Regions from separate parts of the Pedobacter africanus genome, predicted to be linked through region 3. Evidence: riboswitches for the same ligand, from Rfam matches in the RefSeq annotation. Region 3 holds a riboswitch; each other region holds the start of a gene.

Region 1 (10,874 bases), 2.3 Mb from region 3:
ATTTGGGCGATGCAGGCTATTACAAAGCCTTAAACCTAAATGACCCGGTGGTTAAGCAAGCCATCGCCAGCTTGCAATAAACTTATTTCTGTCTGAAATAGATCTGAACCGGCACCCCGCTAAAATCAAAATGCTCGCGTAGTTTATTCTCCAGGAAACGTTTGTAGGGCTCTTTAATATATTGAGGAAGGTTGCAGAAGAAAGCAAACATCGGAGAACTTGCATTGATCTGTGTAATGTACTTGATCTTGATGTATTTTCCTTTCAATGCTGGCGGCGGATAATTTTCAATGATAGGCAGCATGACATCATTTAACTTTGATGTAGGTATCTTCTTGCTTCTGTTTTTAAACACATCCAATGCCGTTTCTACCGCCTGGAATATCCGCTGTTTATTCAATGCAGAAATGAAAATGATCGGGACATCAGTAAAAGGCTGTAGTTTCTGACGGATTTGCTCTTCAAAGACATTCACTGTTTTGCTGTTTTTTTCTATCAGGTCCCATTTATTGACCAGCACCACAATTCCTTTCTTGTTTTTTTCTGCCAGATGGAAAATGTTCACATCCTGTGATTCCAGGCCTTCTACGGCATCTATCATCAGGATCACGACATCAGCTTCTTCAAGTGCCTTAATGGTCCGCATAACAGAGTAAAACTCTATGTTTTCCTTAACCTTCGTTTTTTTACGCAGCCCAGCCGTATCAATAAACATAAATTCATGCCCGAATTGATTGTAATGAATGTGTATGGAATCTCGGGTGGTACCGGCTATAGGGGTTACAATGTTTCTTTCTTTACCGATTAAAGCATTGATAAGGGACGACTTCCCAACATTTGGACGGCCTACAATGGTAATTTTTGGCAAGGTGTTCTCTTCTTCCGGAACATCTTCAAAATGCCTGATCACCTCATCCAGCAAATCCCCTGTTCCCGAACCTGTCATAGAAGATATCGGGTGGATCTCGCCCAGACCAAAGCCATAAAATTCAGCGGCATCGTTCTGAAGCTGCGTATTGTCAACCTTGTTTACAACAACAAATACCGGCTTCTTGCTTCTTCTCAGTAGCTGAGCGATTTCATCGTCCAAATCAGTAATTCCTGTTGTGACATCTACCATGAACAGCAAAACAGTAGCTTCTTCGATAGCAATAACCACCTGTTCGCGAATAGCGGCCTCAAAAACATCCTCTGAATTGGCCACATAGCCACCTGTATCAATCACAGTGAATTGCTTGTCTGTCCACTCTGCCACGCCATAATGACGGTCGCGCGTAACGCCACTAAAATCATCAACAATAGCTTTACGACTTTCGGTTAAGCGGTTAAAAAGGGTAGATTTGCCTACGTTTGGTCTTCCGACAATTGCGATAATATTTGACATGGGTATTTTATACGAATATTTTAAAAGCCACAAAGATACATAATCCCATCGATATGATTGGGTTTAGTTTTTTGCGGCTTAAAAAAGACCGTTAAACCAGTTTAGGATTTGTATTTTTCCATCAGCGCCTTCAGTACATCTTCCGTAAGCTGGTGGTTGTCAAGCAAAGGAAAGCCTTCCCAGATCACAACGCCTTTTGGACTAATGAGGATTACGTGAGGGATTCCTTTTACCTGCAAGGAGTTTTTCAGCGTTGCCTTGGTATCTATAGCCTCGCTGTACCTGATTTTAGGGTTTTCAAATTTCTCTACTGTTTCAGCGGGCTCATCTGATAAACCGATGACTGCAAGTTTATCCCCGAATTTTTCGTGAAAGCTGTTTAAAGTAGGGATGTATTTTCTGCAAGGACCACACCATGTGGCCCAGAAATCGATCAGCACAAATTTGCCTTTTGTATCAGGCGCGGCACTGATCCATTTTTCTACAACCAGTTCAGGCGCTTGCTGGTTGAGGATAGAGGAAGCCCATAACTTTTTGTCGTTGTTGGATTCCTGTGCAAAAGCCATATTCACGCCTAAAATGGCAATCAATAAAAATAATTTTTTCATGATAAGTACTTAGTCTCATACAAAGAAAAAATGTTATTGATCATAACCAAAGCTTTTAAGATAATTTTTTTTGCTACGCCAGTCTGGCAAGACCTTTACAAAGGTTTCAAGGAAAACCTTCTGACCCAGAAATTTCTCCATGTCCTTACGGGCTTCCATGCCAACTTTTTTTAGGCTGGAACCACCTTTTCCTATCAGGATGTTTTTCTGGGAATCACGCTCTACAATAATTTCAGCGCTGATGCGCGTAATATTTTCTTCTTCTTTAAATGCGGTAATAATTACCTCTGTGCTGTAAGGAATTTCTTTCTGATAATTGTTGAAAATCTTTTCGCGGATGATCTCTGAAACGAAGAAACGCAGATTACGATCTGTAAGGTCTTCCTTGTCGTAAAAGGGCGCATGTTCGGGCACGTAATCCAGTACAGTATTCAAGATGCCATCCAGGTTATATTGATGCAGTGCCGAAATGGCAAAAATATGTTTAGGTTTTAGCTGTTCCTGCCAATAGGCTACTTTTTCATCTACCTGTTCCTGGGTAGCATTGTCAATCTTGTTGATCAGGACGATCATAGGAATACTGGTATGCGTAATTTTCTCCAATACATCATTTTCATCGTGCTGTTCATTAATATCGGTAACAAACAGGATCAGGTCGGCATCTGTTAATGCTCCTTTAACAGAATTCATCATGGAATCCTGCAGCCCATACCGGGGCTTGATGATGCCGGGCGTGTCCGAAAAAACAATTTGATAGTCTTCTTCGTTTACGATTCCTAAAATACGGTGACGGGTGGTCTGCGCTTTAGGAGTAATGATAGAAAGTTTTTCACCCACCAGGGCATTCATTAAGGTTGATTTGCCTACGTTAGGCTTACCGATGATACTTACAAAACCTGCTTTATGCGACATGAAAATATTTTTTAAAATAAATTTGCACCACAAAGAAACGAATTATATCTTTGCATTCCAATTCGGAAGAAGAGTTAAGGATTTAACGGAAACTAAAAGAATTGTATATAGTGCGGGGTGGAGCAGTTGGTAGCTCGTCGGGCTCATAACCCGAAGGTCATCAGTTCGAGTCTGGTCCCCGCTACCAAAAGGTTCGCAGCTTTAATACAGCTGAGGCAATCTTAAATGGCCCGTTCGTCTAGGGGTGAGGACGCCAGATTTTCATTCTGGAAACAGGGGTTCGATTCCCCTACGGGCTACAAGGCATCATGTTAAAATCATCAAAATGGCTGCAAATTTGAAATTTGCAGCCATTCGTGCATTACGGGCAATATTATTTTACCCATTCGCTAATTTCTTATCTTAATAGCACATCAATCAATTTACTGTCTTTTTATTATCCTTTCCTGTCTTGAATGTATCATAGAAATCCCCTTTTAGCCATTGTATTTTGCTGAGATCATACATGGATGGGGCAATGATGTACTGAACCTGCCATTCCCCTGCCCTTGTGTATTTTTGAAACTGAAGGCAGTAAACAAAAAGCCCGCTGCCAAGACTCCCAATAAGAGTGATTTTACATCTAATGTAATTTTCATATCTGTAAGATTTTATTTGTGTGTAAATCAAGATACAATCTTTACGGAAGAATATTGATTTTGCCAGGCAACAATTCCACTGATACCACTTTTTGCAAAAAACGCTTAGTTATTTGCCAATATTGCTTATTTAAGGTTGAAATTAGCTCATAATTTTGATACAAACTATTGAAGACCAAACACAAATGAACAGAAAAGAACTATTGCTGAGCCTGGGTATGATTTTAATGATACTCATTTCTGCAAGGCCATTGCAAGCACAGAAAAAAATCGGGACCGAAACCCCGGAACAAAAAGAGAAAAGAATGAAATGGTGGACAGATGCCAGGTTTGGGATGTTTATTCATTGGGGACTTTATGCCCTGCCAGCCCGTCACGAATGGGTACAAAGCAGGGAAAAGATATCAGAACAGGATTACAACAAATACTTTAAAAATTTTAACCCAGATCAGTTTCAACCTAAAATATGGGCAAAAAAAGCTAAAGCCGCCGGCATGAAATATGCTGTTTTAACTACCAAACACCACGAAGGTTTTACTTTGTTTGATAGTAAATTTACCAATTACAAAGCAACAAATACGCCTGCTAAAAGGGATTTAGTAAAAGAATTTGTGGATGCCTTCAGGGCAGAGGGCATCAGAATAGGCTTCTATTATTCTCTGATAGATTGGCATCACCCGGATTTTACGGTTGACCGGTATCACCCCTCAAGGCCAGCCGACAATAACGATCAGGAATACCTGACCTTGAACAAAGGGAGAAATATGGCAAATTATCGCAGGTACCTGAACGATCAGGTGACTGAGATCTTAACAAAATATGGAAAAATTGACATCCTGTGGCTCGACTTTTCTTATCCGGGCAAACATGGAAAAGGGAAAGATGACTGGGGATCAGTAGAACTCCTGAAACAGATCAGAAAATTGCAGCCCGGTATCATTGTAGACAACAGGCTAGATCTGGCAGCATACAGTGATGCCGAGGATTTTGAAACTCCCGAACAAGTTAGTGCCAAAAGCCTAGCAAAATATAAAGGAAAGACCTGGGAGACCTGCCAGACTTTTTCAGGTTCATGGGGTTATTACAGAGATGAGAACACCTGGAAAACGAACACACAATTGTTAGACCTCCTAATTACATCAGTAGCCAATGGGGGTAATTTGCTGTTAAATGTTGGGCCCACGGCAAGAGGCGAATTTGACAACAGGGCAAACACGGCTTTGGATAGCCTGGGAACCTGGATGCATGCAAATTCAAAATCAGTGTATGACTGCAGCTTTGCACCAGACAAATTTAAGCCAGCTCCTGGAACACAACTAACTTATAATAAAGTCAATAAAAAATTATATGTTCATCTTTTTGACTATCCGAAAGACGGCAAGCTCGTACTTGATGGTTACAAGGACGAAGTCATTTATGCTCAGTTTTTACATGACAACTCCGAACTTTTAACAGACAAAGACCTATCGGCCTCCGGAAATCTGGTACTAAAACTTCCTCTGCAAAAACCAAACTTCACAGTTCCGGTTATTGAATTGAGTCTGAAATAGCCGAGTGGTACAGAATAATATTCCAAAAGTTAAGTTGTCCGACACATGCTTTGCAATTTTATATGCTTTAAACCGCTTTTTTTTGGAATTGATTTTTCTTTGTTGCACCTTTGTAATGCTTATAGAGAAAGATGGAGGGATTAGACCCTGCGAAGTCTTGGCAACCTGTGCTAACAAGGTGCTACATTCTACAGGAAATGCAGCCGTAGTTCCTGAAAGATAAGTGGAAACTGCTCCCCAAACAGATTCTCAGATAAGCTTTGCACGCAATTGGTTCGGCACTTGTTTAGGCCCCGGCCTCTATCAACTTTAGCTGATTGTCTGCTCATATCATTATTGTTAAATGGATATCAGAAAAGAATTAGAGAAACGTATCCTGATCATTGATGGTGCAATGGGCACCATGATACAACGTTACGCCTTAACAGAGGAAGATTTTAGAGGCGAACGATTCAAAGATCACCCTTGCGATGTAAAAGGGAACAATGACATGCTGAACATCACCCGTCCGGATGTCATTAAAGAAATCCATACCGAGTACTTAAAAGCCGGTACAGACATCATTGAAACCAACACTTTCAGCACTCAGCGCATTTCACTGGCAGATTACCAGATGGAGCCGCTGGCTTATGAAATGAGTTTTGAAGGCGCTAAAATTGCCAAAGAAGCCGTAAATGAATTTATGGCCGCAAATCCGGAGCGCAAATGCTTTGTTGCAGGTGCTGTAGGTCCGACCAACAGAACGCTGTCCATTTCTCCTGATGTAAACGACCCGGGTTTCCGTGCCATTACTTTTGACGAACTTGTAGAGGCGTACGACGAACAGGTACGCGGACTGGTAGACGGCGGTGCTGATCTCTTGCTCATTGAAACAATTTTTGATACCCTGAATGCCAAAGCGGCCATATTTTCGATAAAAAAATATGAAGCTGAAATTGGCCGTAAAATAGAGATCATGATCTCGGGTACCATTACGGACGCATCCGGAAGAACTTTATCCGGACAAACAGCCGAAGCATTTCTAAACTCGGTAATGCATGCCCGGCCACTAAGCATAGGCTTTAACTGTGCTTTGGGTGCTAAAGACATGCGTCCGCATATTGAAGAGCTTTCTGCCAAAGCTGGTTGCTATGTTTCAGCCTATCCAAATGCAGGTTTGCCTAATGAATTTGGGGCATACGATGAGATGCCGCACGAAACGGCCCACCTGGTTGAAGATTTCATCCAGCATGGCTTTGTAAATATTGTAGGTGGTTGTTGTGGGACTACCCCCGATCATATTGGCTGTATAGCTGAAAAAGCAAGAAATGTGGAACCCCGCAGAATACCACAAATAGCACCCTATCTGCGCCTGAGCGGTTTAGAACCGGTAACGATTACCCCTGAAAGCATTTTTGTAAACATTGGGGAAAGAACCAATATTACCGGTTCCCCTAAATTCAGCAAGCTGATTTTAGGCGGAGATTTTGAAGCCGCCCTGGCCGTTGCCCGTCAGCAGGTTGAAGGTGGCGCCCAGATAATTGATGTGAACATGGATGAGGGAATGATCGATTCGGAGGCTTCGATGACAAAATTCCTTAACCTGATCGCTTCCGAACCGGATATTTCCAAACTGCCCATTATGGTGGATTCTTCCAAGTGGACGGTAATAGAGGCGGGACTGAAATGTCTGCAGGGTAAGGGAATTGTAAACTCAATCTCCTTAAAAGAAGGTGAAGATAAATTCCGTGAGAATGCCCGTAAAATCATGAATTACGGTGCAGCCGTAGTAGTGATGGCTTTTGATGAACTGGGACAGGCAGACAATTTTGAAAGAAGAAAAAAGATCTGTAAAAGATCTTATGATATACTGGTGAACGAAGTCGGCTTCCCGGCACAGGACATCATTTTTGACCCCAACATCCTAACGGTAGCAACCGGCCTGGAAGAGCACAATAACTATGCGGTCGACTTTATAAACGCCACACGCTGGATCAAAGAGAATCTTCCACATGCCAAAGTAAGCGGTGGCGTTTCCAACATTTCCTTCTCTTTCAGGGGCAATAATACCGTAAGGGAAGCCATGCACTCTGCATTTCTGTACCATGCCATCCACGCCGGACTGGACATGGGGATTGTAAATGCGGGGATGCTGGAAGTTTACCAGGAAATTCCACCAGAACTGCTGTTGCTTGTTGAAGATGTATTGCTGAACCGGAGGTCAGATGCCACCGAGCGTCTGGTTGAATTTGCAGATACTATCAAATCTAAAGGGAAAGAGGTTGTAAGAGATGAAGAATGGCGCAAGGCCAGTGTAGAGGAGCGCTTATCGCACGCATTGGTAAAAGGGATCATTGAATACCTGGATGCAGACGTTGAAGAGGCCCGCCAAAAGTACGACAGGCCGATCCAGGTGATCGAAGGCCCTTTAATGGACGGAATGAATATTGTGGGCGATCTGTTCGGAGCCGGAAAAATGTTTCTGCCGCAGGTGGTAAAATCTGCCCGTGTAATGAAAAAAGCCGTGGCTTACCTGCTGCCTTTTATTGAGCAGGAAAAGCTGAACAACCCTGATCAGGACCAGAATTCATCAGCCGGAAAAATACTGATGGCTACGGTTAAGGGCGATGTACATGACATCGGCAAGAATATTGTTGGTGTGGTACTGGCCTGTAACAACTTCGAGATTGTAGACATGGGTGTAATGGTGCCTGCCCAGGACATCATTAAAAAAGCCAAGGAAATTGATGCCGACATTATTGGCTTAAGCGGCCTCATCACACCTTCACTGGATGAGATGGTACACTTTGCCAAAGAAATGGAGCGTGAAGGCTTTACCATTCCGCTGATGATAGGCGGAGCAACAACCTCCCGTATCCATGCGGCGGTTAAAGTAGCGCCTAATTATTCCGGTCCTGCCATACACGTGCTCGATGCCTCAAGGAGCGTTACCGTTGCCAGTACCTTGATGAACAAAGATACCCGCGATGAGTATATTGCCAGCATCAGGGCAGAATACGATAAAGCCCGAGAAGCCCACCTGAACAAACGTTCGGACAAGCGCTTCAAAACCATAGAAGAGGCTCGTAAGGAGAACTTTAAAATAGACCCTTCATTGGTAGCTCCTGCTCCGGAATTTACCGGAACCCGGGTATTTGAGGACTATCCCCTGGAAGAATTGGTACCTTACATCGACTGGACCCCGTTTTTTCAAACCTGGGAGTTGCGTGGCAGCTACCCAAGGATACTGGAAGACAAAACAGTAGGCGACGAAGCCAGAAAGCTTTTCAATGATGCTCAGGCCCTGTTGAAAAGAATTGTTGAGGAGAAGTTGTTAACTGCTAAAGCCGTAATTGGTTTCTGGCCGGCGAATGCAGTTGGAGATGACATCATTTTAAATGTTGAGGGCAAAGAGGTTGTGATCCATACCCTTCGCCAGCAAGCCGAAAAAACCGATGGACAGCCCTATTATGCCCTGTCTGACTTTGTAGCCCAAAAGGAAAGTGGTATCCCTGATTATTTTGGGGGCTTTGCCCTTACTGCGGGGATTGGCTGTGATGAACTGGTAGCTGAATTTGAAGCTGTTTACGACGATTACAACAGCATTATGGCCAAGGCACTGGCCGACAGACTGGCAGAGGCTTTCGCAGAACGCATGCACGAGCTGGTCCGTAAGGAATACTGGGGTTATGCCAAGGATGAAAACCTGGACAATGAGGCACTGATTAAAGAAGAATACGCGGGTATACGCCCGGCACCCGGCTATCCTGCCTGTCCGGAACATACCGAAAAGGGGACTTTATTTGCCTTACTGGATGCAGAGGCCAAAATTGGCCTGAAACTTACAGAGAGCTATGCGATGTACCCTACCGCAGCAGTAAGCGGTTTCTACTTTGCACATCCGCAATCCAGGTATTTCGGCCTGGGTAAAATCACCAAAGACCAGGTAGAAGACTACGCTGTTAGAAAAGGGATGCCGCTGGAAGAAGCGGAAAGATGGTTAAGCCCGAACCTGGCCTATTAGCTTTCGTAATTATTTAGTACTTAGACAACCCAGACACGATGAAGATCACCGATCATATTATAAATGCCAAAGGCAAAACCCTCTTCTCCTTTGAATTGCTGCCACCTATTAAAGGCCAGAGCATCAAAGGCATTTTTGATGCCATAGATCCTTTGATGGAGTTTAATCCTCCTTTTATAGATGTAACATATCTGAGAGAAGACTACATTTACAAGCAGCACGCCAATGGGCTGCTGGAAAAAGTAGCTTACCGCAAACGCCCAAGTACCGTTGCTACCTGCGCTGCCATTATGAATAAATATAAGGTAGATGCAGTGCCTCACCTCATTTGCGGGGGCTTTACCAAAGATGAAACAGAAAATGCCTTGATAGACCTGCAATTTCTGGGCATTGACAATGTCCTTGTTTTAAGAGGCGACGCCCGCAAAAGCGACAATGCTTTTATCCCTACTCCCAATGGCCATGCCTATGCTTCAGAGCTGCTGCAACATGTTGTTGATATGAACAACGGAAAATACCTGCATGATGATATGGAAAGTCCGGAGAAGACGGATTTCTGCATTGGCGTTGCCGGTTATCCGGAAAAACACTTTGAGTCGCCCAACCTGGATACTGATTTCCGGTACCTGAAACATAAGGTAGACACAGGTGCAGATTTTATTGTAACCCAAATGTTCTTCGACAACCAAAAATATAAGGCCTTTGTTGATAAATGTAGAGAAAACGGTATTAACGTGCCCATCATACCAGGCTTAAAACCCATTACCAGCAGCAAGCAGCTCATTAGTCTGCCAAAAATATTCCATCTTGACATTCCTGTGGAGCTCAGTGAGGCAATACAGACCTGTAAATCGGAGAAAGAAGTAAAAGAGGTGGGAATAGAATGGATGATCAATCAATGCAACGAGTTGAAAGCAATGGGTGCCCCGGTATTACATTTTTATACTATGGGAAATCCGGAGCCAACCAAAAGAATTGCAAGGGCTATATTTTAATATCAGGGCCCATTGTGCATTTCTGGAATACTCTTTGTAACTTTAGGAGATATGAAAAGGTTGATGCTATTGATATTGGTTACTGCAGGTTCTTTAACCGCCTGCACAACAATTAAACCCGGAACTATTGGTAATGGCGGATTATCCCAGCTTGGGGGAAGCTGGGAACTAAGCTATATATCCGGGCCCAGAATAGCGTTTAACGGACTGTATCCGGGTAAAAAACCAACCATCAAATTTGATATTGCAGAAAAAAGGTTTAGTGGAAATACCAGTTGTAATTCTTTTTCAGGCCAGTTGGTTGCCGATGATTCGGGCATCAATTTTACAAAACCCTTTATAATGACAAAAATGGCCTGTCCTGGCGAGGGAGAGGCCATTTTTATTGAAATGCTTAGAAAAACAAGTAACTACGAAGTAACCAGCGACAGTACACTAAACTTCTTGATGGGCGACATAGCCATCATGCGCTTTAGCAAAAAGTAAGCAGGTAGCTTTTAAAGGATTCAAAACTGGTATCCATTGCCGTAGCATGTTTTTGTTTTTTAACAAGTACTGCTACCTGTTCCGGCACCTGAACATTCGCTTTTATTTCCTTCGGAAAAACGTCTGGAAACTTACATGGATGCGCGGTAGACAGGAAAACGCCTGTAGATTCCTGATCCGCAGTTTCCATTCTATATTCCTGCAAGGCCAACCATGCGATTGCGGTATGCGGACAGGCAACATAATTGAATTCATTATAAATCGCATCGATCCCTTCCAACGTTTCTTCATCCGTAAA
Region 2 (10,874 bases), on a different contig from region 3:
CGGTAAAATTCATCCATTCCTGTCCCATATCGTAAGCGTAGGCAAACTGCTCTTTTTTCCCAAAGGTGCGGTCGCCAATCAGTACCATCGCATCTGTTTCAGCAGTTGCATCGGTGGTGTAAACTACCTTCTGTTTGAAATGAAATTTCATCAGTACCCGTGCCAGGTTATTGGATGTCCTGGAATGGCTGTCCAGCTTTACAGTTTTGATTTCATGAGCCGGAACGTTGCTGAATATGAAGACAGAATTCACGGCTCCAACAGAACCAATGCAATAATCGGCCACAATGTGCGCATGGGGTACCTGAGGAATTGCCGCAACAGGTACCAGACCGATATCAACCTGTCCATCAATCAATTTAGCAGCACAATCAGTAGGGATATCTAAACTCAGATCTATCTGTTCCAGCAGGGCTGAATTTTCAATTCCGTAAATAAATGGTTTGGTATTGGTATAGGAAACGGCAGAGATTTTAATCTTGTTCAACAGTTGAATTTATTTTAAATGATCGGTATTGTTAAACTCGGTGATCACAAACTGGTTGCCGCTGAGTTCAACCCTATAAAGTGTAGTGTTCTGATGCGGAAATTCCGTCATCTCAGAGATGGGCTTTCTGGTAAGCAGGCAGAGAAACAAACGCATGGCACGGCCGTGCATACAAACCAGTACCCTTTTTTCATTTGTAGCCGCTTTAATGATATCAAGCGCCTGCTGTTCCCTTTTTACCACATCATTCGGACTTTCGCCACCTTCAAAATGAGCATCATAGTCTCCGGCTTCCCATTGCTCCATCAGGCCTTTAAATGCACAAATGGCATTTTCATCATTAGGTTTCCCTTCCCATATGCCCCAGGCCAGCTCATCCAGCCCTTCCAATTGTTCCCAAGAAACACCAGCATCAATAAAACCTTTAACGGTTTGATGTGTACGCTTTAATTTAGAGGTATATATCTTATCAAAATGCACATCTTTATAAGCATTGTAAAATGCGGCGGCCTGCATCCTGCCGGTATCGTTCAGGTCGCTGTTGATGCCTCTGCCCTGTACAATTCCTTGTTTGTTTAAATCGGTTTCACCATGCCTGATGATGTATAGTTCCTTATCCATTTAGTTGATTACTGGCAATTTATAATATTGTGGTTTCGGCTCATCCCCAAAAGTAACATCTGTATAATCTGTTACCACCTTGTACAGGGTATCCCTTTCAATCGGTTTACGTTTTACCTGCCTGATCAGGTTTACCAGTTCCTGGGTGCTCATTGCAGGATGCTGCTCTTCTGCACCTGCCATGGAATAGATTTTGGTAGTATCGTCTAATGTACCGTCTATATCGTCTACCCCAAAGTTCAGCGACAGCTGTGCCGTCTGCCTGCTGATCATGGCCCAGTAAGCCTTAATATGGTCAAAATTATCCATGTAAATCCGGGCAATGGCATAGTTCCTTAAATCCTCGATAACGGAAACTTCAGGCACATGGTCCATCTGGTTGTGCTGGTTCCTGAACTTAAGTGGTATAAAAGCCTGAAAACCGCCTGTCTTATCCTGTTGCTGACGCAGCCGTTCCATATGGTCTACCCGGTGCCAGAACTGTTCTATATGCCCGTAAAGCATTGTGGCATTGGTTTTCATACCCAGTTTATGTGCCTGTTCATGTATATCCAGCCATTGTTCGGCATTGCATTTGTCGTGCGCAATCTTTTCACGCACCTCGGGGTGAAAAATCTCAGCCCCGCCCCCCGGCATAGAATCCAGGCCTGCTTCCTGCAGGTATTTCATTCCGTCGTAATGACTTAATTTGGCTTTTTTAAATATGTAGTAATACTCTACTGGTGTTAATGCTTTAATGTGAAGATCAGGGCGATGTGCCTTTGCTTTCCTGAAAAAATCGCTGTAAAATTCCAGGTTTTGTTTGGGCACCACACCTCCGGTAATGTGCACTTCGGTTACCGGTTCATGATCGTATTTTTTCAATACCTCCATCATTCCCTCAACGCTCATTTCCCAGCCTTCTTCCTTTTGTTTGATCATCCGGGAATACGAGCAGAACTTACAGTCGTACACGCATACATTCGTAGGCTCAATATGGAAGTTGCGGTTGAAATAAGTACGGTCGCCATGCCTTTGTTCCCTGATGTAATTGGCCAGAACGCCAAGGTAACCAAGTTCAGCATGTTCATAAAGGTAAACGCCTTCATCAAAAGTAATCCTTTCCTGCTGCTGAACTTTCCGGGCAATTGCCTTAAGTTCTGCCTTTAGCTCAGTGTCTTCCAGCAGCAATGCGAGTTTTGAGGTAGTATCCATCTGTAATGTATAATGAACAAAAGTAGCATAAAATCGTAAGATACCTGTTTTAAAAACCGATTTTACCTGTCAGCACTGTGTAAAAGACAGATCTTTCTTATCTTTAGATAAGAGATATACCGACCATGGAGAAATACGACGCAAGGATTGAAACCTATATCAATGCTTCAGCAGGCTTTGCACACCCCATTCTGAGGCACCTCAGAAAGCTCATCCATCAGGCTTCCGATGAAATCAGGGAAACCATCAAATGGGGCTTCCCCCATTTTGAATATAAAGGTACCGTTTGCAGCATGGCATCCTTTAAGGCGCATTGTGCATTTGGGTTCTGGAAAAGTACATTACTCGATGATCCCGCAGGAATACTGGGAAAAGAAAAGGAACAGGCCATGGGGCAGCTGGGCAGAATTACAGCAGTAAGCGATTTACCAGATGACGCCATCCTTACAGCCTACATTAAAAATGCGGTAAGACTAAACGAAGAAGGCGTAAAACTTATAAAAAAACCTGCAGCAGAAAAAAAAGTACTGGAAATACCGGACTATTTTCTTGCAGGCCTTTCAGCAGTACCACCTGCAATTCAAAATTTCAACAATTTCAGTCCTTCGCAAAAAAAGGAATACATAGAATGGATTACCGAAGCCAAAACTGAAGCTACCCGAGAAAAAAGGCTGAAAACTGCTGCTGAATGGATTTCAGAAGGCAAACACAGAAACTGGAAATACGAGCGTTAAACCCGCTAAGCAATAAACCTAAACTAGATACATTGAAATAAAAAAGGAACCTGCATGCAGGTTCCTTTTTTATTATTTTACGCTTTCCCAGAAAAATTACCTGCTCTGAAAAGGTCTGGGAACATTGCGAAGCTGTGTTCCAGCCTTAGAAGAGAACGGTTATTTTCCACTTATTTTGCGGCTTTATTGAAGTTCAGCACAATATATGCTGTGGTAGTACCATATTCTACAGGTGTTTTGATCACCATTGTCTGTCCGTCTGTTGATGAAAGCAGCATTCTGTAACCTTCAGTTACATTTTTAGCTTTATCACCTTCGTACAACTTTTTAAACTGGAAAGTATCTTCTTTTGTACTGGCCGACCAATAAATGGTTTGTGTTTTGGCTGCGCAATCGGCACCACCAGGCAAGCTATAGCTACCATTACCGCTATTGGTTAACCTCCAGGTACTGCCTACAAAACATTTGTAAGAACTTTCTCCAAACAAAGATTTTACCGAAGTCTGGGGAATCCCTTCAAAAGTAATGTCGTTCAAGATCCAGTTACCGGTTACATTACCTCTTTTTAAAGGTTGTTGGGTAGTAGCTGCACCTTTTGGTGAGCAGCTTTGCAACACCATTAATGAACTGCATAAAATGGCTGCTATCAGGAATATTCTTTTCATATCTTGAATTTTTTACTTTTTAAATACATAAATCCTGCCAAAACTTAGGGTTAATTATTTTTACCTTTAACATTGTTATACCTCAACTGGAGATTTTAGCATTTAACCCCATAATAATGAGAGCAGAAACACTGGCAATACATGCAGGAAATTTATATGAAAGTGCCACGAAAGATGTTACAGCACCTATAAATTTGTCAACTACCTTCTTAAGGGATGCCAATGGTGGCTACTCTGGTGGACACATGTACAGCCGCGTGAGTAACCCCAACCGTTCGGCACTGGAGCAAACGCTGACAGTCCTGGAAAAGGGCCTGGATGCCTGTGCTTTTTCATCCGGCAATACAGCTGGAATGGCTGTTTTCCAGGCTTTAAAACCTGGCAGTCACATCATTGCACCGGATGACATGTACTGGGGGTTAAAAAAAATACTGCTGACGATATTTTCGGATACTATTGAAGTCAATTTTATAGACCTTACAGATATTGAACTGATCAGAAGGCAGATCAAAAAAAACACAGTGCTCATCTGGACTGAAACCCCTTCCAACCCGCTCCTAAAAATTACAGATATAAAAGCTGTTGCTCAACTGGCAAAATCGGAAGGACTGATCCTGGCATGCGACAGCACCTTTGCTTCGCCCAGCTTGCAAACGCCAATTACATTGGGAGCTGATATTGTGATGCATTCCTCTACCAAATACATCGGCGGTCATAGTGATGTACTGGGGGGAGTTCTGGTTACCGCTCAGCAAAATGAATTCTGGGAACGGATCAAGAACATCCAGCAGACAGGTGGTGCGGTACCTTCACCGTTCGATTGTTTTCTGCTGTCACGGAGTTTAAAAACACTGGCCTATCGGATGAAAGGACATTGCGAAAATGGCCTGGCCCTTGCGCTTTACCTGCAAAAACATCCCCGGGTAACAGCGGTATTTTATCCGGGCCTTCCCGATCATCCCGGACATGCAATTGCAAAAACACAAATGAGCGGCTTTGGTGGAATGTTGTCGATATTGGTGAAAGGCAATGCGGATGATGCCCGGAAAGTTGTAAACAATGTAAAATTGTTTGCCCAGGCAACCAGTCTTGGAGGAGTGGAAAGCCTGGTGGAGCACCGCGCCTCTGTAGAAGGACCGGACAGCAAAACCCCACAAAATTTAATTCGGATATCTGTTGGACTTGAGCACATTGATGACTTAATTGCTGATTTTGAGCAAGCTTTAGGTTAAAAAAACAATTAAAATCACCACCATTAAAAACTTTATATATTTAATAATCAATATATTAAAAAATATTCAGAATTTAATTTTGATTATTTTACCACTTAAACCTACATTTGTGACATTATTTGGCGAAAGCTAATCAAGTCAACACCTCTAATCGGTTTGATTTATAAAGAAGTGGCGAGAGACAGGCTCTTTGACCCACTGGCAACCCTCCCAAAATGGAGAAGGTGCCAATTCCTGACCAGCCGGCATGGTGCCGTTTGGAAAGATAAATTAAAAATATGAAAACGATTATTTCAATTCTTCGTCATTATTGTTGCCCCAAACATACCATGTGTATGTGTTGCTGCATGCAATAATCCTTAAAATCTTCCTTTTGCATTCTTTTTGATCCATCCGGAAGGCCCATATGGGTACGCCAACAAACATGCTCCGCTATATACTTATACAGGGAGTAAGCGCTAAAAAAATTAATCAAACCATATAAATAAAAAGATAAATATGTCTGCTTCTCATAAATTCGAAACTTTACAGGTACATGCCGGCCAGGAAATAGATCCTACAACAGGTTCAAGGGCCGTTCCTATATATCAAACTACTTCTTATGGCTTCAAAAATTCTGAACACGGTGCAAACCTGTTTGCCCTGAAAGAGTTTGGAAACATTTATACCCGTATCATGAACCCGACTACGGACGTATTTGAAAAACGTATTGCTGCCCTGGAAGGCGGCGTTGCCGCACTCGCAGTATCATCTGGCCAGGCGGCACAGTTTATTGCTTTAAACAACATACTGGAATCGGGCGATAACTTTGTTTCTTCCTCTCATTTGTACGGAGGTTCCTACAATCAGTTTAAAGTTGGATTTAAACGCCTGGGCATCGAAGTTAAATTTGCCAATGGCGATGACCCTTCAGATTTTGAAGCCAAAATAGATGGAAACACCAAGGCCATCTACCTGGAAAGCATAGGCAATCCGGCTTTCAGCATTATCGATTTTGAAAGGGTATCGGCGATAGCCAATAAGCACGACCTTCCCCTGATCGTCGATAATACTTTCGGTGCTGCAGGTTACCTGTTTAAACCTCTGGAACATGGTGCACACATTGTCGTACAATCGGCCACCAAATGGATCGGCGGACATGGCACCAGCATTGGCGGTGTGATCGTTGATGGTGGGACCTACAACTGGGGCAATGGTAAATTTAAACAGTTCACCGAACCTTCTGAAGGTTATCACGGACTGGTATTCAACGATGTATTTGGCATTGGAGGGCCTTTCGGGAACATCCAGTTCATTATTCGTGCCCGCGTTGAGGGTTTACGGGATTTTGGTCCCGCTATCTCCCCTTTTAACTCCTTCCTGCTGTTACAGGGACTTGAGACCTTATCGCTTCGGGTACAGCGCCACGTAGACAACGCGCTGGCACTGGCAACCTGGCTGGAAACGCATCCTGCAGTGAAAAGTGTAAGCTATCCTGGACTGGAGAGCAGCCGATACCATACCAATGCAAAAAAATACCTGCAAAACGGCTTCGGTGCAGTATTGTCTTTTGAGCTGCAAGGCGATAAGGCACAAGCCACTGCACTGGTAGACAGCCTTAAACTGGTAAGCCATCTCGCAAATGTTGGAGATGCGAAAACACTGATCATACAACCTTCGGCAACCACACATCAGCAGCTGAGTGAAGCCGAGCAGGCGGCAGCGGGCGTTAAGCCTAATCAGCTTCGGGTATCAGTAGGCATAGAACACATAGACGATATCAAAGCAGATTTCGAACAGGCTTTCAACAGCATAAAAAAATAGACAATACCCTTTATCAAGATTTATAATGAGTACAATTTCCACATACCATTACACCAAGACCTTCAAACTGGAAAACGGCAAAAAGCTGCGTAAGCTAGATATTGCTTACCAGACTTACGGAAAGCTGAATGCCAAAAAGGACAATGTAATTTGGGCATGCCATGCGCTTACCGCAAACTCGGATGTGCTTGATTGGTGGAAAGGGCTATTTGGCAACAATGCCCTGTTTAATCCTGACGAGCATTTTATCATTTGCGCCAATGTATTGGGGTCGCATTACGGCAGTACCAGTCCGTTAAGTACCAACCCGGTAACAGGGCAACCTTATTACCTGTCCTTTCCGGAGTTTTCGATCCGGGATCTGGTTGCCGCTCACCGTTTGTTGGCTACACATCTGGGCATCAGCAACATAAAGGTCCTGATCGGTGGCTCATTGGGTGGACAACAGGCTTTGGAATGGTCAGTGTTAGATCCTGGTGCTATTGAGAACCTGATCCTCATTGCAACCAACGCCTTCCACTCGCCCTGGGGTATCGCTTTCAATGAAAGTCAGCGCCTGGCCATTACTGCCGACCGCAGTTTTTATGCTCAAAAACCAGATGGCGGTATAAAAGGTTTAAAGGTAGCCAGGAGCATTGCGCTACTGTCTTACAGAACATACGATGCCTACGCAGCAACCCAATTGGAAAGTGTTAACGATAAAACAGGCGGCTTCAGGGCTTCCTCTTACCAGAACTACCAGGGTGAAAAGCTGTGCAAACGCTTTAATGCCTATAGTTATTGGTACCTGAGCAAGGCTATGGACAGCCATAATGTCGGAAGGGGGCGTAACAGTGTTACAGAGGCCCTGGCACAGGTAAAAGCCAATACGCTGGTGATCGGTATTGAAAACGACGTTCTTTTCCCGCAGTCGGAACAGGAATATCTCGCCAGTAACATACAGGGGGCAGAATTCTACAGTTTAAAATCGGCCTATGGCCATGATGGTTTCTTAATTGAAACAGACACCTTGACGAATGTCATTGGTAATTTCCTGAAAGAAAGTACAAACAAGAAAATAATTAAATTACATAAAACAGCATAATAAATAGATGAGCAAGAAACTTAAAATTGGATTATTTGGTTTTGGGGTTGTAGGCCAGGGATTACACGATATCATTCGTGGCCAGGATTTAAACCTTGAAATCATTAAGATCGCCATCAAAAACCCGGAGAAAAAGCGTACGCTTGATGCCCACCTTTTTACAACAGATCATGATGTATTGCTAAACAATACGGAGATCAATACCATTGTAGAGTTGATTGACGATGCAGATGTTGCTTTCAACATTGTTAAAAGAGCATTAATAAGTGGTAAAAACGTAGTTTCCGCCAATAAGAAAATGATCGCTACACACCTTGCTGAGCTTGTTGAACTACAGGAGAAGCACAACGTTTCTTTATTGTATGAAGGTGCAGTTTGTGGCAGTATCCCGATCATCCGTAACCTGGAAGAGTATTACGACAATGAGTTGCTGCATGGCATCAGTGGTATATTCAATGGCTCATCAAACTATATTTTATCCAAAATATTCAATGAGAACCTGGAATATGGGATAGCCCTAAAGCAAGCACAGGACCTTGGTTTTGCAGAAACAAACCCCATCCTGGATGTGGGTGGTTACGATCCTAAATTTAAACTGGCCATTGCTACTGCACACGCATACGGGCTGTTCATTAACCCTGATAAAATTCTTAATATCGGTATACAACACCTGTCGGAGAATGACATCAGGTACGCCCGCGAGAAAAACTTTAAAATTAAACTGGTACCAACTGCGCGCAAAATCAGCACTAAGCAGGTTGTTACCTATGTATTGCCGAAATTCGTAAAATCGGACGATTTCCTTTTCAATGTAGAGAATGAATACAATGGCGTTACTGTTCAGGCTGCGTTTGCCGACAAGCAGTTCTTCTTCGGAAAAGGCGCAGGCGGCCATCCAACAGGCGCGGCAGTTTTATCGGACATTGCAGCTTTAAGGTACGATTACCGCTATGAGTACAAAAAATACCATCAGCATAATGGCCTGGTACATACCGACGATGTAAACCTGGAAGTTTACCTGCGTTACACACATGAATATACCATTGAAAAATTAAAGATCGAGAATATTGTAGAGCGCTTTACCCGGGATGACTATAAATATGTTATTGGAAGTGTAAGCCTTAAAAGCTTACTGGCCAACCGTGAATTACTAGAGCAGAAAGATATTTTTATTGCCCATACCGGGAAATACACCTATACGGAGCAACAGCTTAAATCTGTAGCTGAAGAAGAGGCCGCTTTTTTCAATTAGTTTTTTGTTTTGAGATAAAAAGGCCCCGATCGGGGCCTTTTTTATGCTATAGCGTTTTTTATAGTTCCCTGTTCACATCCCAGTTCTCCAGGTAATCTGCTACCCTGCGTACAAAAGAGCCCCCTAAAGCCCCATCTACAACCCTGTGATCGTAGGAAAGCGACAGGAACATCATGTGCCTGATGGCAATGACATCGCCAAATTCCGTTTCCAGAACTGCAGGTTTCTTTTTAATGGCGCCAACTGCAAGGATAGCTACCTGAGGCTGATTGATGATCGGCGTGCCCATCACATTACCAAAAGACCCTACGTTCGTTAAAGTAAAAGTACCATTCTGGGTTTCGTCTGGTTTTAGTTTTGAAGCACGGGCACGTCCTGCCAGGTCATTAACTGCTTTGGTTAGCCCCAGCAGGTTCAATTCATCTGCATTTTTGATGACCGGAACAATCAGGTTACCACTTGGCAAAGCAGCTGCCATACCTATATTGATGTCTTTCTTCTTGATGATCTGGGTACCATTTACAGATACGTTGATCATCGGAAAATCTTTTATGGCTTTACTTACCGCTTCAACGAAAATAGGTGTAAAGGTAATTTTTTCGTTTTCACGTTTTTCAAAATTCCTTTTAACCTTCTCACGCCACATTACCATATTGGTCACATCGGCTTCAACAAAAGAGGTTACATGTGGTGAGGTCTGTTTACTCATGACCATATGTTCGGCAATCAGTTTGCGCATCCTGTCCATTTCAACAATCTCCTCTGCTCCGCCCATGCTGGGTGCCGCAGGCTGGGCTGTAGCTTTTGGACTTTGTTGAGGTATTTCCGGTGAGGCCGCAGCTTTCACAGGCTCGGGCTGGGATTTATTTACCGGGGCAGCGGCAACAGGGCTACCGCCTTTTTTACTTTTCACATAATTTAACAGGTCGTCTTTTGTTAAACGTCCTTCAGCACCGGTTCCTGTAATGCTATCCAATTCGTTAACGGAAATCCTCTCTTGCGCAGCAATATTTTTTACCAGCGGAGAATAGAACCTGTCTGATATAAAATCAGCAGGAAGCTGCTCAGTTCCCGGAATATTTTCCAGAATGATTTCCGCAACCGGCTCAGCTGAAACCACAGGCGTTCCCACTTTAATTTCCGTATCAACTGAAGCTGCTGCATCAGTTTCTATGAGGGCAATTATTGCACCTACCTGTACAATATCGTCTTCTTTAAATAATTGCTTTACCAATTTACCTGAAACCGGTGATGGTACTTCAGAATCAACCTTATCCGTAGCGATCTCCAGGATCGTATCGTCCAGGCTCACCTGATCGCCGGGCTGTTTAACCCATTTAATAATGGTTGCCTCCGCAACGCTCTCCCCCATTTTAGGTAACAATAATTCGTATTGAGCCATTTTTTATTTTATGATTGGTATCAGGTGCAAAAGTAAAGTATTTTGCAGACTTAAGCCACATCTTGTTTCAGCTCATTCAAAACCATCGTTAGCGCAGCCACTGCGGAGCGCTCAATATTCTGTAACCTGCGCCCGCTAAAATTGAACATCCTGGCAGTTACGTTTTGTTTAGTTGCCACTGCAATCCACACTGTTCCAACCGGTTTCTGCTCGGTTCCGCCGTCGGGGCCAGCAACTCCGCTTACTGCAACAGCATAATCTGTTTTAAATTGATGGATTGCGCCTAAAGCCATTTCTTTTACGGTCTGCTCACTTACTGCTCCATGGGCATCCAGTGTTGAAGCTTTTACGCCAAGCACAGACATTTTCAAAGCATTGGAGTAAGTAACGGCCCCACCTG
Region 3 (10,874 bases):
TCTCGCATTACATCCTCTATGCTGGCCTGGTTGAAATGAAATAAGTCGTTCTTCCAGGCTAAAATATCTTCGGCGTTTACATTACTAATGAGTTCTATCTGCTCTGAATCTGGCTGGCTGACAGCTTGCTGGTTAGGCTTTAAAAGCAGCTGCCGTTTTCCGGTACTTAATTTTATACTTCCCTCCAGCAGGGTAGTTTTGTAACTGCCATGATCGGCATAGGAGTTTATGTTAAAATGTGTTCCTAAAACTTCGATATTGGTTTTTGAATTTTTGATGCTTACAATGAATGGTTGCTTTGCATTTTTTGCTACTTCGAAATAAGCTTCTCCTGATATAGAGACTTTTCTTGTTTTTTCACTAAAAGCTACAGGGTACTCCATACTACTGGCAGCATTTAGCCAAACTTCAGTTCCGTCTGACAGGGTGAGGTGGTATTGTCTCCCGGCAGGGGTACGGATGCTGTTGAGGTTGTGTTCAGGATCAGTAGTTTTTTTACCGTCCAGATAAACAACGCGCCCGTTACTGACTTTTATTTTTGAACCATTGTGGTCAATGATAACCTGACTGCTGCCCGCGCTGTCCAGCAAAACTTCCCTTCCATCCGACAGCACCAGTATTGCTCCAGCCTGCCCGGGCTGAACATCTTTCTGATTTGCTTCGGCTATAGGATTGTCACGGATGAGATTGCTAAAATTTTGAAAAACCAGGTATGATCCCACCAGTGCAATAATGGCTGCCGCAGCTGCTATGCTATACTTCAATAACCTCGTTTTTGGATGTTTAATTGTTTTGACCGGATAACGCCTGTCTACAGATAATATCTGGTTGACCTTGGCTTTGATTTCAGTTTCATCAATATTTACCGCTCCATTTTCAGGTTCTGAAAAAGTATTTATGGTTTCGGTCAGTACAGCTATTGCGTCTTCATGCCCGATTTGGTCAATAAGCTGAGACAACTCGGTAGTCTCGGCAACAGATAAGGTATTGTTATAATACTGCTGCAGTAAATAGAGGATTCTTTTTTTGTCCACGTGGTTGTAATTTGGTTACTCAGGATTTTCATCCCGATTATAGGTGTGAATACACTTTTTGAAACCACTACTATTGTGCGGAGATTTTTTTTTAAAGAATTTGTAATATTAAGAGTATGCCCAGGTGAATTCCATATCCGGATTTAGAAAGGTCCTCGCGTATGGACTTCAAGGCTACCGTAAGGGTGTTGTAAACGGTGTTGATGGAGATGTTCAATCTAACTGCAATTTCATGCGGGCTAAGGCCTTCCTCTCTGCTCAAAATATATATAGTCCGGCGTTGATGGGGCAGCCGCTCTACAGCCTGGTTAACTATTGTTTTTATTTCGGCAATTTCCAGGTGTCTTGGTGCAAATATTTGTTCATCATTTTCTAACGATGATTTTAACCTGTCGGCCTTTGTTTTGATATGAAGTTCTTTTTTGATCTGGGTTAAAGCCTCTGTGCTAACTACTTTATAAATCCAGGCCTGGAAATTTTCTATTTCCATTAACCTGTCCCTGTTGAGCCATACCCTTAAGAATGCTTCCTGTAAGATATCTAAAGTAGACTCTTCCTGACCACGAACGGTTTTTAGCAGAAATTTGTGTAATTTTTGGTAATAAAGTGAATATAAAGTTTCAAATGCTTTTTCATCTCCATCTGCAACTGCACGAATAAGATCTGATTCAATGATTTTCACTTTGGTCACTAAAATATTACAATTTTAATATTGTGCTAATGTAATTAAATTTCGTCTCTATGCACTAATAGCATGAAAATAATGTTCTATGAGAAAAGTATGCTGCTTTATAAGCTTTTGTTTGTTGTTAGCGATTGGGGTAAATGCCCAGGAACCGGTATTGTACAGGTTATCTGCTCTCGAAAAAAGTAATATAGGCTTTGTTTCCCTATCAGACAACTATCCTTTAAGCAGTCATCCCGACTCTTTGGCGATTCCCGATATAAAGGCTAAAGGGCCAAAATCTGCGAAGTATTTTAAGCTTGACCAGACTTACCGGAAAAGGTTTCTTTCCGGAACAAAGACTGCCGAAACAGACCAGGTGTTTATATATGATTATGCTACCAATGCACTGGCTGCTTTTGCAGTAAAAGACCTGAATGTGGTTGCTGTGCTTAATCTTTATTCTGATGAAAGCGACTGGCCCTATGCTCAGGAAGACTATATGATTGGTTTTGAAATACAGACAGACAGGCTAAAAGGGTTCGGGGATGATTTTAATACTGTTCTGGTGGCTCCGGGCAAAAAGAACCCCTTTGGAGGGCAGGCGCTAAAACCTGTTGTATGGAAGAAAATTAAAGCAAGCGAGTACCCGAAAAAAGCGATAAAAAAGGATGTTGCTTTACAGCCTGGGAAATACATAGCAGGTTCCTCTTATAGGTTTGAAAGGGATGGACTTCAGTATTTTATACGCGATTATTTACAGAATGATCATGTGTTTGCAAGACGTTTAGTTGTACTTCAATCAAAAACAGAAAAGATAATTTTCGAAAAGGTTTACAGTGAAAGTGAAGGCGTCTCACTGGCTCCCCTTAATTATGTAGACAACGATAAGGATACTTCAATAAACCAATGGACAGGTAAGCTTTTTAAGAATGGGGCAACAGTTATTTTTGGTTTTGAATACCAGTCGTTCGGTTGCCCCGGCATTACAATTTTAGGCAAGCCTGTTAAAGAGATTTACATCAATTGCGATAACAGGCATTGAAAATTTGCCTAATCTTCCAGCACCCCAAATTTTCCCATGTTGAAATCAAGGATAGCTTGTTTGATTTCAGCTTCTGTATTCATTACGAAAGGTCCGTAGCTTGCTATCGGTTCATTTAATGGTTCGCCACTTAACAAAAGCACCACACTTTGCTGGTTGGCTTTAATGGATACTTCTTCGCCCTGGTTTTCGAACAATACGAAACTGTGTTCTGTAGCAATTTCACCATTTACTGCAATGCTGCCGTTAACCACCAGTAAGGCTGTGTTATGACCAGATGGAATGTTGGTGCTTAGGCTTGCTCCGGCATTCAGTTTAATGTCGAACAGGTTTACTACGCTATAGGTTTCTGCGGGGCCGGCAACGCCATTAAAATTTCCTGCAATTACATTGACCACACCTCCATTGTCGGGCAATTCTACTTTACCCATTCCGGCTGCTGCCAGTTCCTGGTAATGTGGTGTGGTAGATTTGTCTTTTTTAGGGAGGTTTACCCAAAGCTGTACCATTTCGAAAGGGCCTCCCTTTTTAGAAAAGGCTTCTTCATGGTATTCTTTATGCAAAATTCCATTCCCGGCAGTCATCCATTGAACGTCACCAGCGTTAATGATTCCGCTGCTTCCGGTGCTGTCGTGATGCGCCACACTTCCTTTGTAGGCAATGGTTACAGTTTCAAACCCTTTATGAGGGTGGACACCAACACCCCTTAGGTGGGCTGAAGGACCAAAGTCATATTCAGGATTAAAGTCTAACATTAAAAACGGACTGATTCTTTCCTGAGGAATACCAGCTCCGGGGATATAATTAAATACCCTGAAGCCATCGCCAACCATATGCGGACGGCCAGGATTTGCCACAATTTTTTCAATTAACTTTTTCATCTTATTTTCTCCTTTTTAAGTACATCAAAGATACTCCGCAGTTTTGCACTGTTCATTGATGTAGGATAAGAAGTATTTTAACAAACACTTGCGCAATTAAATGATTGCGCTTATATTTGCAATCATATAGTTGCATAATGAAGATAAGAAGAGATGTATTTCAGGCAATTGCCGATCCTGTGCGTAGGGAGATTATACAAAGAGTGGCCCCTGAGCCGCTGAACCTGAATGCCGTGGCCGAGTCTTTCGAGATTAGCCGCCAGGCCATTTCAAAACATATCCAGATTTTAACGGAGTGTGGCCTGGTGGTGATTACCCAGAAGGGTAGGGAGCGGTTTTGCGAGGTACAGCTGGAAAAGCTGGTTGAAGTAACCGATTGGGTTGAGCAATCGAGAAAACAGTGGGTGAGCAAATTTGACAAACTGGATAATTATTTAAAGAAAATACAAACTAAAAGCAAAGACGATGGAACAAGCTAAAAAGGAACTTAAAATCAGCCATCTTTTTGATGCCCCAATGGAACTGGTATTTCGGGCATGGACTGATCCTGAGCAATTGGTTCAATGGTATGCCCCTGATGGCTGTACCATTGAGTTTAAAGCTATAAATGTAAAGGAAGGTGGTACTTTTCATTCCTGCATCCATGATCCTGTTCATGGCGATTGCTGGGTAATGGGCACCTATAAAACGGTAAGCCCCTCTGAAGAGCTGGTGTTTTCTATGGTCCTGACCAATGAGGCAGGGGATGATGTTACAGCAGCGCAGACTGGTAAACCCGAAGAATGGCCAAAAGAAATCATTACCACGGTTACGTTAAGCCCGGTTGGAGGGCAAACCAAGCTGGTATTGCATCAGACGGTATCTGAGGAGAGTGCAAAACAAAGCGGTGCATACCAAAGCTGGATCAAGATGTTTAACCGCCTGGAGACCTTAGTGAAAGCTTAGGCTCTATTTATTCTTCTTCTTCGAGATAAATCTCGTGAACAAGGAATTTTATGCCCTTTATCGGCTCCAGGAGTTCAGCAATGTCTTCGGAGCCGATAGGATAAATGGTTTCTCCGCTATCCGGAATTTCTGAATCGGGAACCAGTTCAAAGAACTTTACTGGCAGGTCTGTATCCAGCTCAACCAGCTTTATGTATTTCACCCCGTTGTCTATCCAATCTTTTAGTATCTGAGCATTAAACTGAACGTAGGGGTTCTTATTTTCATTTTCCATATGTTATTTAAATAAATGGCTGATGTTGTCGTAAGAAAGCTCAGTATAATCGTTAATGTATAAATGGCATGGTGGAAGTTCATCCCTGGTGTGTGAACTCAATACGCCTACTACCTGCATCCCGGCATTTAATGCAGCTGAAATACCGGAAAAGGAATCTTCAAAAACCAGGCATTGCTGCGCCTGCACGTTTAGATTAGCTGCGGAGCTGATATACACTTCCGGATCGGGTTTATGTTTTTTGACATCTTCGCTGGCCATTATAGAACCCAGCATTTCACGGATATTGATTTTACCCAGGATAAGGTCGAGATTTGCATAGGGTGCAGAAGTGGCAACGCCCAACTTTACACCATTGTTTTTTAGATCGTTTGCAAATGCTACAAAGCCTGCAATAGGCTCAATATGGGGCTCATAGATTTTTCTGAACAGACTTTCCTTTTCCTCTTCCATCTTCAGTAATTCATTGCCGGTAATAGGCCTTTTTAAGAAATGTGATAGAATATAGCTGTTGCTTTTTCCAAACATATGCTGGGCAAACTCTTCATCAGTTGGATTAAGGTTGCGGGTTGAAAAAAAATCTCTGAAGGCAAGGGAGTGATAGGGATTTGTATGGCAAATGACACCATCCATGTCAAAAATGACGGCTACTTGTTTATTCATGCTGCAAAGTTAGCAGGTTTTTTGGACAGAATAGATTACTGCACTATTCTGTATATATTTTTTCGTACCTCAGCACATAATTCCGGTAATGCAGGCTTAACCTGAAAACACTCTCCAGCACTATCAATGCTACAGCTGGCAAAATAAGTAGTTCAAGAATATCCAGTTTCCAGAAAGCAAAGGCCAGAACCACGATCAGTCTCATGCATTCCAGGTAATAGATCCATTTTCTTTGCTCCATGAGGGCCCCGCAATTGATCAGCGTAAGCAATATAAAAGCTACGATAAAAAGCTTATCGTACAGGGCCAGGCCAGTGTAAGCTGCAGTAATAAAGGTTAAAAGGGCAATACAAAGGGTAAGCTGCAGGTCCAGATAGGTCCGGAATTTAAATCGGTAGGTTACAACCGGTTTATGCTGCAGGTACCGTTTTTCGAGCAATGGCCTAATCTCCTGGTCCAATTGTGCCGGACTGCCAAAAATGATCCTGATTTTAGCCCGGAAACCTTTGGCCTGTTTGCAGGCTTCTGCTATTTCAAGATAATAGTGAAAATGCTGCCAGAGGAAACTATAGCTTTTAATGGGATGGGTTAAACCGTACTTCGGTTTTTCTTCTTCTTTTTGAAAAGTTCCGAAAAGTTTATCCCATAACACAAAAACGTCACCGTAATTTTTATCGAGGTATTTTTCATTGCTGGCATGGTGTACACCATGCAGGGAGGGAGTGATAAAGATATGCTCCAGCCAGCCAAGTTTTCCGATCAGTTGGGTATGGGTGAAGAAAGAATAGGCACCATGTACCAGGAGGATGGTAATAACCATTGCGGGATGAAAACCCATAAAAGGGATGGTACACCAGAAAATGTTCCGTATCAATGCCTGGAACACCGTAATTCTTGCAGAGACAGTAAGGTTGAATTCTTCACTTTGATGATGTACAATATGGGCAGCCCATAAAAAATTAATAGTATGCCCCAGCCGGTGGTACCAATACCATACCAGGTCTGTAGTGAGGAGGAGCAATATCCATACCCACCATTTGTTAGGGATTTGGAATAGCGCATAGTTCTCATATACCCAATAAAACAAACTGTAAAAACTTGCCGAAATAAAAAGGTTCAGCAATCGCTCGGCAATTCCTATACTGAGATTGGCTACAGAACCTTCGTATTTAAATATGCCGATCCTGTTCATCCTGATAGCCAGCTGATACTCCAGGAAAAGAAAGATAAAGAATGCAGGTATGGCAAAAGCCAAATAATTGAGCTGGATCATCGTCATTTATTATTTAAGGAAATTGCATTTTTTAAGGTTTAAACAAGCCAGACCATCCAGTCTGGCTTAAATGAACAAAACCAAGATGTACCAAATAATCTAAAGTTTTTGCTAAGATATAAATATAATCTACTAATTTAGTAGTATTTTAAAATAAAGTATACTATTTTTGTAGTCTATTGTTATATTTGCACTCAATAACAGTTCTTAAATTTATTTTACTTATCCAGAAAGACTGAGGGAAAGGCCCTGTGAAGTCTTGGCAACCTGTATTTTGCAAGGTGCTAATTCCTACCGTCAGGTTGACGGAAAGATAAGATCGTTTCAGCTCAGTGCTATCCGGATAAGTGTATTTGATCATTTTAAACTTTAACGGATATGAGAATTTATCTAGACAATGCAGCAACCACACCTTTAAGCAAAGCCGTATTCAGGGCTATGGAGCCTTATCTTTTCGAAAATTTTGGCAACCCGTCCTCAGCACACCACTTTGGCCGTGAGGCCCGGGCTGCAATCTGCCAGTCGCGGGGTATCGTTGCTGATGTGCTCAACACCAGTTCCGATCATATTATATTTACTTCTGGGGGAACAGAGGCTGACAATACAGCGATTGTTTCTGCAATTTGCGGCAACAATATAAAGCTTGCTATCACTACGGCATTGGAACATCATGCGGTATTGAATACTTTAAAAGCACTGGAGCAGCGAGGGGAGATCAGGCTGGTTTACCTAAACCATGATGCAAAGGGAGTACCCTCCCTTAGTCATCTGGATCAGCTGCTGGCGGCAAACGAAAGCGCTTTTGTATCGGTAATGCATGGCAATAATGAAATCGGTAATTTAAACGACATCGATCAGATCGCTAAAATCTGCAGCCATTACGGTGCTATTTTTCATTCTGATACAGTTCAGACCATGGGGCAGTATAAATACGATACCCAAAAGTTAGGTATTGATTTTCTGGTTGGCTCAGCCCATAAATTTCATGGGCCTAAAGGCATTGGTTTTTTGTATAAGAAATCGACCGAACGTTTGAACCCTTTTATAAATGGTGGTGCGCAAGAGGGTGGACAGCGCAGCGGCACTGAAAATGTTGCGGGTATTGTTGGGTTGGCCAGGGCGCTAGAACTGGCCTACAGCAACAGGGAGTCTAACCATGCCCACATTTCAGGTTTAAAAGAAAGAATGATCTATAAGCTGACCAACAAAATCCCTGGTATAAGTTTTAATGGGAATTCATCATCGAAAGAACTAAGCCTTTCGACGGTGCTCAGTGTAGCGCTGCCAGATACATGGGGCTCGCCCTTAACCTATCTCGATCAACATCGTATCTGTGCTTCTGGTGGAAGCGCCTGTAACAGTAATTCTGGCAAAACCTCACATGTGTTGAATGCGCTGCACATCAATTCCGACAGCAATACCATCAGGTTTTCATTTAGCAGGTACAATACTGCCGAAGAGATCGACTATGCAGTTGAGCAACTTGCCTGTCTTTTTATAAAAGAAATTGTTCATGAAGTTGAAGTGGTAGATTGATGTAATTTTTTTTGTGCTGCAATCAAACAGCCAATTTGTCCGTAATGATAGTAATCGTGCTGAACAATCCCTTTAACGAGGTATATAAAATCATATGACCTGGTGGGAACTGTCTCTTTCCACTTATTGTCAGAGAAATTGTTTAATGATCGGATAAGATCAGCTTGGGATAGACGGAAATTGCTTAATGTTTCTTCCCATGAATTTGCGTCGGGCCAGTCGCCTTTGGTATTGTCTACGATGTTAAACGTAATATCTCCCTGAAGCTTTTTGATGACAAAGTTTCTCCAGGCGGTCATATGTGCCACAATTTCTGCAATGTTATGGTTAAAAGCGGAAATCCTTTGTAAGGCCGTTTCTGCATTCAGCGTAGCTACTTTATATTCAAAGTTTTCAGTTACCCAGGGGTCGCCGCTGTAAAACACTGTTAACTCCTGTATGATTTGTTTTTTTAATGTATCCATAAATGTTCATTTTGTTAATATTAAACAAATGCTGGGGTTAAAAGTTCTTTGTCGCAATCTACCCGGTAAATGTCGTTTTTCCCCATCACCGGTTGTAAAAATGCGACCTATCTTTACATCATAAACAAAAACAAAGAAATATGGAAACAGCAAATAAAACCAAAATCACCGTAGCAGCTACAGTGAATGCACCAGTTGAAAAAGTATGGGAATTCTGGAACGCTCCTGCGCACATTGTAAAATGGTGTAGTGCCTCTGATGACTGGCATACCCCAAAAGCAGAAAATGACCTGCGTGTTGGCGGGGCATTTTCCTCACGTATGGAAGCCAAGGACGGTAGTTTTGGCTTTGACTTCGGAGGTATTTATGATGAGGTTGAAACCCATAAACTCATTGCCTATACGCTCGGCGACGGCAGGAAAGTAAAGATTACTTTTTCGGAAAATGGAGATACAACGGAGGTGACTGAGATTTTTGAGGCAGAAGAGACCAACTCCATTGAAATGCAGCAAGGCGGATGGCAGGCCATAATGAACAGCTTTAAAAGATATGCGGAGCAGCATAAATAGCTGCTTGCGAATCAATTGATTTATAATTAGCTTTATACAAAGGGGATAGTAGTTACTATTCCCTTTGTTGCTTATGGAGCTGAAAAATAAGAAAATCGCCGTCGGGCAGAATTTCCTTTTCATCGGGTAGAACTGCCTTTCTGCCTATTGTTCATTTCAGGGCTGGCCTGCTGATTCTACTTTTGACCCAACAATTAACAAAAGTAAAATTAGAACAAACCCTATGAACAACAAATTAAAAACAATTGCAACTGTATTCGCGCTCTTAACTGGCACTTCTTTTAGCTATGCTCAATCTTCAGTAATGAAAGATCCGGTAAGTTATAAGTTAAAAAGCGGGATGACCATCATCATTGCTGAAAATGAAGCTACACCTAAGGTTTTTGCAAACCTGAGCTTTGAAGCAGCCGACAAATACCAGGCAGAGAAAGCAGTGGCGAAAGAAGTATTAACAACATTGTTGAACCAGGAACTTACTGCAATGGACGCGGGCCTTAGCTATAGCGACAAAGGCGTGAACCTGGCGACCCAACACGATCAGTTTGAAAACGCACTGCAGACCTTGTGTGCTTATATCAGTGCACCTGCATTTAACCAAGATGCATTTGACAAGGCAAAAAATACAGTGCTGGCCCATTTAACTGCGCAGGACAAATATTTCCCTTCAACCATAAATAAAAACAGCCTGGCCAAACTTACACTTGACGATGTGAATGTTTATTATAAGGAGATCAACAATCCTGCTCAAACTGTTTTGACAGTTGCCGGAAACATCACAGCCGGACTTGCTAAAAATTACACTAAAAAAGCAATGAACCAGCAAAAACCAGTAGCTGAAACGAATAAAACCTACCTGGTTTCAAACAACTAATTTTTGAAAACCTAACCAAACTTATACAAACAGGTCAATAGGGTGTCTGAGGCTTTTGCCGAGGACACCTTTTATTTTATTAAGGTTTAATATTAACTGAGTAGCTGATCTCAACACCGCCAGCTACAAGCATATCATGCACAGAGCAATATTTTCTTACTGCCAGTTCTGCTGCACGTGCGGCCTTATCTTCGTTGATCTCTCCGGTAAGTGTAAATGTCATGTGAATTTTAGTAAATATTGTTGGGATCTGTTCTCTTCGCTGCCCTTCAACAGAAACTGAAAAATCTCTGATCACCTGTTTCTGTTTTTTAAGGATACTGATCAGATCCAGCGAGCTGCAGGAGCCAAGCGCCATTAATACCATTTCCATTGGTCGTACACCCAGACCAAGGCCCCCGATTTCGGGCGAGCCGTCGATGTTAACTTTTACTGTCGAAGATGGGCTTGATGCTTCAAAATGAACGGCATCATTTATTCTTTTTAATTCTACTTTCATTCGTTGTTTTATCGTGTTTTGGGGACTTTACATTTTTGTAACTAAATTACAGAAATTGATGCCTCGTTTCAAATTCAAATCCTTTATCTTTATAAACGCAGAATTTTATGACATTATGAAAAGATATCTTTTATTACTTCTTGTTTGTACAGCACT

What was found. A riboswitch is a leader RNA that binds a small molecule or an ion and turns the genes downstream of it on or off. The one in region 3 is predicted to bind S-adenosylmethionine.
Region 1: it holds a riboswitch for S-adenosylmethionine, as region 3 does, so the genes downstream of both, metH (methionine synthase) here and B9A91_RS03735 (cysteine desulfurase family protein) in region 3, are expected to answer to the same signal.
Region 2: it holds a riboswitch for S-adenosylmethionine, as region 3 does, so the genes downstream of both, B9A91_RS18135 (O-acetylhomoserine aminocarboxypropyltransferase/cysteine synthase family protein) here and B9A91_RS03735 (cysteine desulfurase family protein) in region 3, are expected to answer to the same signal.

The regions. Positions count from the first base shown of each region.
Region 1 covers NZ_FWXT01000001.1:3,189,865-3,200,738, reverse strand. The annotation lists gene B9A91_RS13430 (S41 family peptidase) at 1-80, shown strand, start outside; gene der (ribosome biogenesis GTPase Der) at 83-1,384, opposite strand; gene B9A91_RS13420 (TlpA family protein disulfide reductase) at 1,486-1,992, opposite strand; gene era (GTPase Era) at 2,026-2,904, opposite strand; tRNA gene B9A91_RS13410 (tRNA-Met) at 3,016-3,091, shown strand; tRNA gene B9A91_RS13405 (tRNA-Glu) at 3,132-3,203, shown strand; gene B9A91_RS24145 (hypothetical protein) at 3,381-3,542, opposite strand; gene B9A91_RS13395 (alpha-L-fucosidase) at 3,728-5,092, shown strand; SAM riboswitch class I at 5,209-5,318, shown strand; gene metH (methionine synthase) at 5,436-9,095, shown strand; gene metF (methylenetetrahydrofolate reductase [NAD(P)H]) at 9,134-10,090, shown strand; gene B9A91_RS13380 (META domain-containing protein) at 10,142-10,576, shown strand; gene thrC (threonine synthase) at 10,563-10,874, opposite strand, start outside.
Region 2 covers NZ_FWXT01000003.1:217,784-228,657, reverse strand. The annotation lists gene B9A91_RS18165 (menaquinone biosynthetic enzyme MqnA/MqnD family protein) at 1-487, opposite strand, end outside; gene B9A91_RS18160 (histidine phosphatase family protein) at 497-1,108, opposite strand; gene mqnE (aminofutalosine synthase MqnE) at 1,109-2,302, opposite strand; gene B9A91_RS18150 (YdeI/OmpD-associated family protein) at 2,428-3,036, shown strand; gene B9A91_RS18145 (lipocalin family protein) at 3,207-3,701, opposite strand; gene B9A91_RS18140 (trans-sulfuration enzyme family protein) at 3,818-4,933, shown strand; SAM riboswitch class I at 5,092-5,205, shown strand; gene B9A91_RS18135 (O-acetylhomoserine aminocarboxypropyltransferase/cysteine synthase family protein) at 5,432-6,736, shown strand; gene B9A91_RS18130 (homoserine O-acetyltransferase family protein) at 6,762-7,820, shown strand; gene B9A91_RS18125 (homoserine dehydrogenase) at 7,828-9,072, shown strand; gene B9A91_RS18120 (dihydrolipoamide acetyltransferase family protein) at 9,131-10,474, opposite strand; gene B9A91_RS18115 (competence/damage-inducible protein A) at 10,525-10,874, opposite strand, start outside.
Region 3 covers NZ_FWXT01000001.1:904,910-915,783, reverse strand. The annotation lists gene B9A91_RS03780 (FecR family protein) at 1-1,034, opposite strand, end outside; gene B9A91_RS03775 (RNA polymerase sigma factor) at 1,126-1,725, opposite strand; gene B9A91_RS03770 (oxidoreductase) at 1,805-2,743, shown strand; gene B9A91_RS03765 (pirin family protein) at 2,752-3,624, opposite strand; gene B9A91_RS03760 (ArsR/SmtB family transcription factor) at 3,762-4,103, shown strand; gene B9A91_RS03755 (SRPBCC family protein) at 4,090-4,569, shown strand; gene B9A91_RS03750 (hypothetical protein) at 4,577-4,843, opposite strand; gene B9A91_RS03745 (HAD family hydrolase) at 4,847-5,506, opposite strand; gene B9A91_RS03740 (sterol desaturase family protein) at 5,550-6,785, opposite strand; SAM riboswitch class I at 6,999-7,099, shown strand; gene B9A91_RS03735 (cysteine desulfurase family protein) at 7,158-8,315, shown strand; gene B9A91_RS03730 (DinB family protein) at 8,291-8,779, opposite strand; gene B9A91_RS03725 (SRPBCC family protein) at 8,920-9,348, shown strand; gene B9A91_RS03720 (peptidase M16 family protein) at 9,572-10,219, shown strand; gene B9A91_RS03715 (OsmC family protein) at 10,299-10,718, opposite strand; gene B9A91_RS03710 (hypothetical protein) at 10,834-10,874, shown strand, end outside.